Regions from separate parts of the Pseudomonas sp. CBS genome, predicted to be linked through region 1. Evidence: riboswitches for the same ligand, from Rfam matches in the RefSeq annotation. Region 1 holds a riboswitch; the other holds the start of a gene.
What was found. Region 1 has a riboswitch for cobalamin ahead of cobW (cobalamin biosynthesis protein CobW). Riboswitches for the same ligand answer to the same signal wherever they lie in the genome.
Positions count from the first base shown of each region.

Region 2: linked by a shared signal. The riboswitch ahead of NVB75_RS06935 (TonB-dependent siderophore receptor) and the one ahead of cobW (cobalamin biosynthesis protein CobW) in region 1 are both predicted to bind cobalamin.

Region 1 is NZ_CP102929.1:59,598-64,786, forward strand. Features, by position in the region: gene fabF (beta-ketoacyl-ACP synthase II) at 1-730, opposite strand, end outside; gene NVB75_RS00205 (helix-turn-helix domain-containing protein) at 844-1,362, shown strand; cobalamin riboswitch at 1,359-1,561, shown strand; gene cobW (cobalamin biosynthesis protein CobW) at 1,654-2,724, shown strand; gene cobN (cobaltochelatase subunit CobN) at 2,728-5,189, shown strand, end outside.
Region 2 is NZ_CP102929.1:1,531,583-1,536,771, reverse strand. Features, by position in the region: gene NVB75_RS06945 (ABC transporter substrate-binding protein) at 1-541, opposite strand, end outside; gene NVB75_RS06940 (ferredoxin) at 538-870, opposite strand; gene NVB75_RS06935 (TonB-dependent siderophore receptor) at 882-2,816, opposite strand; cobalamin riboswitch at 2,910-3,119, opposite strand; gene lexA (transcriptional repressor LexA) at 3,221-3,838, shown strand; gene imuA (translesion DNA synthesis-associated protein ImuA) at 3,838-4,449, shown strand; gene NVB75_RS06920 (DNA polymerase Y family protein) at 4,457-5,189, shown strand, end outside.

The DNA of each region.
Region 1 (5,189 bases):
CTTCGCCCATCACAAACCCATCGCGGCCTTGATCGAACGGGCGCGAAGCCAGTGCCGGCGTGTCGTTGTAATCGCTGGACAGCGCACGCGCCGCAGCAAAACCGCCGAGGCTGACCCGGTGGATGCAGGCTTCGGCGCCGCCACACACGGCGATGTCGATTTCCCCTGCACGGATCATGCGCGCGGCATCACCAATCGCCTGTACGCCGGCGGCGCAAGCAGTGACGGGGGAGCCCAGCGGACCTTTCAGTTGATGCTGGATCGACACATGCCCGGCTGCCATGTTGCCGAGGAATGACGGAATCGTGAACGGCGAAAGGCGGCGTGGTCCTTTGCTGTCAGCCGTTCGGACGGCCTCGGCAATCGCGGGAAAACCACCCACGCCGGAAGCGATAATGGTCGCAGTACGTTCCTGCTGCGAGGGCGTTTTCGGACTCCAGCCCGCCTGGGCCAGGGCCTCTTGCGCGGCGGCCAGGGCAAACACGATGAACCGGTCCATCTTGCGTTGTTCTTTGGCCGGGATGACAGTGTCCGGGTCAAAGCCGGCTTCAGGGTCTTGGGTGCGGTCGAGCACTTGGCCGCCGATGCTGATTGCCAGGTCGCCGATCAATGCCTCGGGTAGCCTGCGAATCCCGGATTCACCGGCCAGCAGGCGCTTCCAGGTCTTTTCCACGCCGGTTGCCAGCGGGGTCACTGCACCCATGCCGGTCACAACAATTCGCTTACTCATGATCGCTTAGCTCCGCAAATTTCAGGTTGGTAGCATTGCATGGACGAAGCTATCATTATGAAAGTAACATCCGATAGCTTAAATTTCCGTAGCCGCCCCACAGAGGAACTGCAATGCAACGTAAGTCGCTGGTGAATGCCGAATGCCCGGTAGCCCGTGGAGTGGAGCGGGTAGGCGAGTGGTGGAGCATCCTGATCATGCGCGACGCGCTGCAGGGCCTGCGCCGTTTCGACGAGTTTTCCCAGAGCCTGGGAATCGCTCCGAACATGCTGACTCGCCGGCTCAACAGCCTGGTGGACGCGGGGCTGTTGGAGCGCCGGCAATACAGCGAGCGGCCGCCACGTTTCGAGTACGTGCCCACGCCGGTCGGCGAGGATTTCCGGGTGGTGATCATGGCGTTCGTCGGTTGGGGCAACCGCCATTTCGCCAACGAAGGTGAAAGCCTGCAATTGGTCGACCGGGAAACCCGGCGCCCGGTGGAAGTGGCGGTGGTGGACGCCGACGGCGCGCGCGTGTCCGTCGAGCAATGCAGCGTTCAAGCCGGGCCTGCCGCCAGCGAGGGCATGCTGGAGCGCCTGGCGCTGCTTCGCGCCAAACGCTCGGACATTGACCCGTCCCTGCGCACTGCGTAGCCTTGCACCTTCGAGGTTCTTCGGCCCAGGCCGAAGCTAAGAAGGGAACGCGGTCAATGCCGCGGCTGCCCCCGCAACTGTAAAGGGTTTATCTGACTGCCACGCCACTGCCTGAACAAGGCGGGAAGGCGCAGCCAGCGCCGGCCTCACCGCCGGCAAGCCCCAAGCCAGGAGACCTGCCTCGCAACCGATTTTCTACTTCAACCGGGCGGGGTGATCCGGTGGCGAATTCTGCTTCTGCGCACCCGCGCAGGGCCACTCGTCCCGTATGCCCGCCCCAAAGGGCATCCGATGAAAACACTGGCCAAACTCCCCGTCACCATCGTTACCGGCTTCCTCGGCTCGGGCAAGACCACCTTGCTGCGCCACATGCTGGATAACGCCCAGGGGCGCCGCATCGCGGTGATCGTCAACGAGTTCGGCGAGCTGGGCATTGACGGTGAAATCCTCAAGCAATGCTCCATCGGCTGTACCGAAGAAGAGGCGAACGGCCGCGTCTACGAATTGGCCAATGGCTGCCTGTGCTGCACGGTCCAGGAAGAGTTCTTCCCGGTGATGCGCGAACTGGTGGCCCGTCGCGGCGACCTCGACCATATCCTCATCGAAACCTCGGGCCTGGCCCTGCCAAAACCCTTGGTCCAGGCGTTTCAGTGGCCGGAAATCCGCAGCGCCTGCACCGTTGACGCCGTGATCACCGTGGTCGACAGCCCAGCCGTGGCCGCCGGCACGTTCGCCGCCTTCCCGGACCAGGTCGACGCTCAGCGCAAGCTCGACCCGAACCTGGACCACGAATCCCCACTGCACGAGCTGTTCGCCGACCAACTGGCCAGCGCCGACCTGGTGATCCTCAACAAGTCCGACCTGATCAGCCCTGAAGACCTGGCCCGTGTGCGCCTGGAAGTGGCTGAAGAACTGCCGCCGGCGGTCAAAATCATTGAAGCCAGCAGCGGTCGCCTGCCGCTGGACGTGTTGATCGGCCTGGGCGCGGGCTCCGAAGAACACATCGACGGTCGCCACAGCCATCACGATCACCACGAAGGTGAAGACCCCCTTAACCACGAGCATGACCACGACGCCTTCGATTCCATCTCCATCGAACTGCCCCAAGCCGACGAAAGCCTGCTGCTGGACGCTTTGACGCAACTGGTGGTCAAGCACGGCATCCTGCGGGTCAAGGGTTTCGCGGCGATCCCGAACAAACCGATGCGCCTGCTGATCCAGGGCGTGGGCACGCGTTTCGACAAGCACTTCGACCGCGCCTGGCGCGCCGATGAGCCCCGCGCCACGCACCTGGTGCTGATCGGCCAGGAACTGGACGCCGCCTTGCTTGAAGCGCAACTGCGCGCCGCCCTCAGCGTTTAACCCATGCACCTGCTCAGGACTCAGCCCGGCGGTTTCGTTTCGGATGACAACATCGCCGACCTTGGGCAAACCCCCGCCGAGCTGGTGATCCTGTGCAGCGGTGATTCCAGCCTGGCGCTGCTGGCCGAAGCGGCCCAGCAGTTGCCCGAGGATTACCCGAGCCTGCGCCTGGCCAACCCGATGCAGGTGCAGAACCATGCTTCGGTCGACCTGTATGTGGACGAGGTGCTGCGTCACGCCAAGGTCATCCTGATTTCGCTGCACGGCGGCATCGGTTATTGGCGCTACGGTATCGAGCGCCTGGTGGAGTTGGCCGAGCGCGGCGTGCAGCTGATCCTGGTGCCGGGGGATGATCGCCCGGACCCGGAACTCAGTGGCCTCAGCACCGTGGGTGCCGAGGAACGTGACCGGCTCTGGCACTTCCTGCGCCAGGGTGGTTTGGGTAATGCGCTGGATTTCTATCGTTGCCTGGCCGCCGGCTACCTTGGCCGCGATTACGCCTGGAGCGAGCCGCAAACCCTGCCGCGCACGGCGATTTATCACCCGCATAAAGCCAATGCCCGTCTCAACGATTGGCAGGCTGACTGGCAAGCTGATTTTCCCGTGGCGGCGGTGCTGTTCTACCGCTCCCATTTGCAGGCGGCCAACACCGGCTTTATCGATGTTTTTTGCCAGCGCTTGCAGGCCGCGGGTCTCAACCCGCTGCCGATGGCGGTGGCCAGTTTGAAAGAGCCCGGTTGCCTGACCGTGGTCGAGGATTTGCTGGACGAGGTGCACGCCTCGGTGATTCTGAACACCACCGGCTTTGCCCAATCCAGCCCCGAAGCCCCGCACCTGCGGCCGTTTCGCCGCAATATCCCGGTGATCCAGGCGATTTGCGCCCAGGACAACGAGCCCGGCTGGCAGGCCAGCGAGCAAGGCCTCGGCCCCCGGGACCTGGCGATGCACATCGCGTTGCCGGAACTGGACGGGCGCATCATCAGCCGGCCCATCAGCTTCAAAGACCTGGCCTGGCGCAGCGAGCGCAGCCAGTCGGATGTGGTGTGCTATCGCGCGCAGCCGGAACGCATGGACTTTGTCGCCGAACTGGCGCGGCGTTGGGTCGAACTGGCGCGGGTGCCGAATGGCGAAAAACGCATCGCGCTGATCCTCGCCAACTACCCGACCCGGGATGGGCGTATCGGCAATGGTGTGGGGCTCGACACGCCAGCCGCTGCGCTGAACATCTTGCGCGCATTAAAGACCGAAGGTTATCCGCTGCCCGACGTGTTGCCGGAAAGCGGCACGGCGCTGATCCAGGAACTGTTGGGCGGTGTCAGCAACGACCTGGACAGCCTCGACCTGCGTCCGTGTCACCAAAGCCTGGCGCTCGACGACTACGAAGCGATGTTCAACCGCTTGCCCGAGTCTAACCGCCAAGCGGTTCTGGCACGCTGGGGCACACCTCATACCGATCCGATGTTCCGCGACGGCCGCATGATGATTGCCGGCCTGCGTTTGGGCCTGACCTTCGTCGGCATCCAGCCGGCCCGGGGTTACCAGGTCGACGCCAGTGCCGTTTATCACGACCCGGACCTGGTGCCACCCCACGGTTACTTGGCGTTCTACTTCTGGTTGCGCCAGACCTACGGCGCCCACGGCGTGATCCACGTTGGCAAGCACGGCAACCTGGAGTGGCTGCCGGGCAAGGGCGTCGGGCTTTCCGAAAACTGCTGGCCGGACGCATTGCTGGGGCCGTTGCCGAATATCTACCCGTTTATCGTCAACGACCCGGGCGAGGGCGCCCAGGCCAAGCGCCGCACCCAGGCGGTGATCATCGATCACCTGATGCCGCCGCTGACCCGCGCCGAAACCTACGGACCGTTGCGCGACCTGGAGCTGCTGGCCGACGAGTATTACGAGGCACAACTGCTTGACCCACGACGGGCCCGCGAGCTGCAAAAGGACATCCTCAAGCTGGTGCGGGAAACCCGTATCGACCAGGAACTGGCCCTGGACGAAAACCTCGACAGCGACGCCGATGCGGCGATCTGGCTGCCGCGGCTGGACACTTACCTGTGTGACTTGAAGGAGTCGCAGATTCGCGATGGCCTGCACATCTTTGGTGAGTCGCCCGAGGGCCGGTTGCGCATCGACACCTTGCTGGCCTTGCTGCGCATTCCGCGTGGCGATGGCCGGGGGCCGCAATCGAGCCTGCTGCGGGTATTGGCCAAGGCTTTTGAGCTGGGTTTCGATCCGCTGGACTGTGCCCTGGCCGAGCCGTGGACCGGGCGCCGTCCATTGGTGTTGCAGAAGATCGACACGCAATTGTGGCGCACCGCCGGCGACACCCGTGAACGCTTGGAGCTGTATGCCGCGCGCCTGATCGAGCAGGCCCTGGAAGGTGCGGTGGAGCAGCTTGAAGAGCCCGGTTGGGAAGACGTCAAGTCGGTGATCGAGAGCCTGCGCATCGTCGTCGCGCCGCG
Region 2 (5,189 bases), 1.5 Mb from region 1:
CGCCCGCCAGGGCCTGGGCACTGGCCAGGTCGGCGTCCATGGCATCGCTCAACGCCCGTGCCCGTTGCTGTTTGTGCACCAGGGCGCCGAGGGTAAACAGGTCGTTGCGAATATGCCCGAAGTAATCCAGCGAGTGCCCGTCGCACGCCGACTCCAGCAAGTACGACCCAACCCCGTTGCCTGCCAACCCTGTGCGGGAAGTAATGCCGGCGCCAAAGGCAGTGGCGAATCCACCGACCACCAGATCCGGTTTCTGCGCATAGAGCACTTCGCTGGACGGGTACTTGGACGCAATCACCGGCACGCCGAAATACTCGCCGTGTCGGTGGGCCACACCGTTGTCATCCAGATACGCCACGCCCACCAATGCCGTACCGACATCCAGCGCCAATAACAGGTCGGCCGCATGCTGGTTGAGGGCCACGATGCGCGAGGGCGGTGAGTGGGTGGCCGTCCAGTCCTGGTTGCAGTTGCGATAACGGTCCGCCAGCGCCAACGATGGGCAGAGCAGGGCGCCCAACAGCAACCACGACGCTTTCATGGGCGCTCCTTGATCAGCAAATCCTCGACGACTTCGCCGCCCACCAGGTGCACTTCCACCAGCCGTTGCACATCTGCGTTGCTGTGCACGCCGTACCAGCACGTGTCCGGGTACACCGTCACAATCGGGCCCAGGTTGCACGGGAACTGGCAGTGGGTGCGGGTCAACAGCACGCCGCCAGGTTTTTCGATGCGATCGTGTGCCAGCAGGTGGCGGCGCAGGGTTTTCCATAATTGCAGCGCGCCACGCTGGGTGCAGCGCGGGCCGGTGCACAGGAACACGTGACGGGCGTGGTCAGGCACATGGGACCAGTCCGGATGAGTTTCCACGGGCGTACTCATCAGAAGCGATACGTGTAGCGTACTTCGGAGGTGAACGGCCGCCCGAGGTTGTCGACGTTGCTGGCGCGGCTGGTGACGTAATCGCGGTCGAACAGGTTCTCTACCAGCAGGCTGACGCGGTGTTGGTGGGCGTTGTCGAGGTAGCGATAGGCGTCGGCGTCGACCACGGTGTAGTTGCCGTACTCGACCTTTTTCGAGCTGACAATATCGCCGATGTAACGCACGGCAGTACCGACGCCCCATAGGCGGTCCACCGATTCATAGCCGACCCGCGAGCGGGCGAAGAAGCCGGGAATATCGTTGAGGGTGACACCCGCGCGGGACTCGGTGAGGTTGCGGGTCATGTCGGCCTGCACGCTCCATTGCTCGTTTAGTTGCAGCTTGGCGTCGGCCTCGAAACCGCGCATCTGGATCTGCCCCTGGCCGTTGACCCACTGGATATCGTCCAGGGTGATCAGGTCGGTGATCTTGCGCTTGAACAGCGTCACGCTGGCGCTGAAGTCCCGCGCCAGCAGGCTGCCCTTATAGTCGATGCCCAGTTCGGCGTTGCGGCTCTTCTCCGGCTTGAGGTTGCGGTTGCCTTTCTCATCGTCTTCGTTGACGAACAGTTGCTCGGCATTCGGCAGTTTGTAGGCGGTGCCGTATTGGCCGCGCAGGGCCCAGTTGTCGTTGAGGTCGTAGAGCGAAGTAAGCATGCCGACGGTGGCGCTGTCGCCGCCGCTCATGGCTTCGTGGCGTACGCCGATGCTCGGGTGCCAGTTCGGCAACGCCTCGATAGTCGGGCGCAGTTGGGTGTACAGCGCGTGGGCCTGGGCCTTGTTGTCGTCGATGATCAATACATCGTCCTGGCCCTTGAACCACTGGTTGTCGGAACCGAATACCAGCACATGCTCACCGGGCAACACGGCCTTGCCTTCGGCCTGCACGCCCCAGTCGGTGAAGCCCCAGTAGTCGTTGTGGTTGATGACCTTGGTGCCGCCGCCTTCGACATTGTTGAGACGGGTGAAGCGCGTGTCCCAATCGTTGATATGCCCTTTGACGAAGTAGCTCAGGCGCTCGTTGATGGTTTGCTCGAAGGTCGCCGTAGCGATTTGTTGTACGCGGTCGTTGGTGGTCTTGTGGTTGTCCACCGGGCGGGCGAAATCGAGGTTGGCGTCGGCGTATTGGTAAAACAGTTCCAGGCGCGTGTCATCGCCAAACGACTGGATCGCCTTGGTGCCGAAGGTGGTGACTTCGTAGGAGCGCTTCTTGTCGGTGACATTTTTCATGTCGCGGTTGCGAAACGGCTGGTAGCCCTCGGAGGCGTTGCGGCTGACGTAGGCCAGCAAGCCGAGGTCGCCAAATCCGTTATTGAAAATCTTCTCGACCCGGGCGTCGCCGGTGGTGCCGCCGAAGGTGTCGGCACCCAGGTTCACCTCGCCGGACGCCTCGCGGGTTTGCGGGCTGCGGGTGACGATGTTGATCACCCCCGACACCGCCTGGGTGCCGAACAGCAGGCTCTGGCCACCCTTGAGCACTTCGATGCGCTCGATGGCGTTGGCGGGCAGGGTGTCCAGGTACAGGCCGCCGTACAGGCGGTTGTTCAGGCGCACGCCGTCCAGCAGGATCAGCGTGTCGTCGTTGCGCCCACCCAGCAGGGAATAAGTGCCGTAGTCGAACGGGCCATTCTTGGGTGCCACGTACAGGCCGGGGATGAACATCTGCATCACGCGCGACACATCGGCGGCGGGGCCGGCGCGTTCAATCTGTTCGCGGGTGACGATCTCAACCTTGCTGCCGTACTGGGCCATATCGGCCACGGTGGTAGACTCCACCGACGGTGCGGAAACGTTGAGTTGCTTGAGTTCCAGGGTGTTGTCGTCGGCCAGCAGCAGGGGGCTGAACAGGCAGCCGAACAACAGGCCGGGCACAGGAGTCTTGAAAGGTCGAATCATAGTCTTCTCGGAAAAGTATCTTTCGCGAAAAGCACGCACGAGTAGGCACCGAGCACACGCCAATACCGGCCCATGCCCGCCCACCGCAGGATTTTGCCAAACAGAATTCCAGGCCGGTCTCCGGGCTCACGCGTATGGACGCCTTCACCTTCCCATGGCGCGCAGGCCACAGTGGTGTGTCGAAGGGGTCACGCGTCTACCGTTGCGGGGGCAGCACCGGACTGGCTCAAAAAAAGAGCGGCACCGGTTTCCCGTTTCACCCCAAGCACGGCGGCAGGGGGCACCTGAAACAGGCCGGCATCTGAACATTCGAAAGACCGTTCGTCAACTTGGCGGGGACTTTTCCGGTGGCTGCATGGGAAGCGACTGACGGATATTGCCAGAAAATTCCCACAGGAGTACAAATGTACTCCATGACGACTCTAACGCCCCGCCGTACCGCCATCCTGACCTTTATCCGCGACCGTATCGCGCAGCAAGGCCAGTCTCCCAGCCTCGCCGAGATCGCCGAGGCGTTCGGCTTTGCCTCCCGCAGCGTGGCGCGCAAGCATGTGCTGGCGCTGACCGAGGGCGGTTTTATCGAGGTCAACCCCAACCAGGCGCGCGGCATTCGCCTGCTCAATCAGCCGGCGCGGCCGGAGCTGCTGGACATCCCGGTACTCGGCCGGGTGGCCGCCGGCTTGCCCATCGGCGCTGACGCTGAGGTGCACAACCGCCTCTTACTCGACCCGGCCATGTTCGCGAAAACCCCGGATTACCTGCTGCGGGTGCAGGGCGATTCGATGATCGAAGACGGCATCCTCGATGGCGACCTGGTGGGCGTACGTCGCAGTGCCGAGGCCTTGAACGGGCAGATCGTGGTGGCGCGCCTGGACGGTGAAGTCACCATCAAGCGCTTCGAACACGTCGGCGAGCGCGTGCGCCTGCTGCCGCGCAACCCCGCTTATCAACCCATCGTGGTGCGGCCCGATCAGGACCTGGCCATCGAAGGGGTGTTCTGCGGTTTGGTGAGGCAAGGCTGATGGGCGCCGTCGTTGCACTGGACTCGCTGTTCAATGGCGGCCGGGTCTGGAAAGGCCGGCCCGCCGCGCCGCCCGCCAGCGTCCATCCCACCGGGCTTGCGGCCCTGGATGCGGTGCTGCCCAGCGGTGGCTGGCCGGAAGCGGCGTTGAGCGAAATCCTGATGGCGAAGGAGGGCGTGGGCGAGTTGCAACTGGTGTGGCCGACCCTGGCGCGGTTGTCGGCGGCCGGCGAGCGCATCGTACTGGTGGCGCCGCCTTACACGCCGTACCCCCACGCCTGGCAAAACGCCGGGGTGGATGTACGCCAGCTTTCCGTGATCCAGGCCGATGAACGTGACGCCCTGTGGGCCGTTGAGCAATGCCTGCGCTCCGGCAGTTGTGGCGCGGTGCTGTGCTGGCCGCGCAAGGCCGATGACCGCGCCTTGCGCCGCTTGCAGGTGGCGGCGGAAACCGGCCAGACCCTGGCCTTTGCCTGGCGCTCCTTGAACGAGGCTATCAACCCGTCACCGGCCGCGTTGCGCCTGGCGGTGGAGGCGAGCCCTGCGCAAGTGCGGGTGCTCAAGTGCCGGGGCGGCCTGGCCCATCCCGCGCCCATTGCGCTTGGGCACTGAGGTTGGCATGCGCTGGGTGTGTATTGTCTTCCCGCAATTGGCGCTGGACGGGGTGCTGCGTCTGCGCCCCGAACCGGATCAGGCGTTGGCCCTGTTGGCCGGCACGCCGCAGCGGCGGGTGCTGCAAACCGTCAATGAGGCCGCGCGCAAACTCGGCCTGCGCCCGGGCCAATCCCTGACGGCAGCCCATGCCTTGACCAAGGCCTTTGCCTGCGCCGAATACGAGCCGGCACAGATCGAATACTGGCAGCAATTTCTCGCCGCCTGGGCCTACCGTTTCAGCTCCCAGGTCAGCCTGTATTACCCACGAGCGTTGTTGTTCGAGATCGAGTCGAGCCTGGGCCTGTTCGGGCCCTGGCCGTTGCTCGAAGCGCGCTTGCGCAAGGAACTGACTGACCTGGGGTTTCGTCATCGCATCATCGCCGCGCCGAACCCGGCGGCGGCGCGGATTCTGGCGAATGCCTACGACGGCCTGGCCGTGGCCGATGAGCACAGCCTGCAACAAGCCCTGGCGCCGATCCCCATCGATCGCGCCGGCCTCGACCCACACGCCGCCACCGCGTTGTCGCGTATGGGCCTGCGCACCCTGGCCCAGGTGCAGGCATTGCCCCGGCATACCCTGGCCCGGCGTTTCGACGCGGCGCTACTCAAGCACCTCGATGCATTGTGCGGGCAACGGCCCTTGGCCCTGGCGTTCTACCAACCGCCGGACCAGTTCGATGTGCGCATCGAGCTGAATT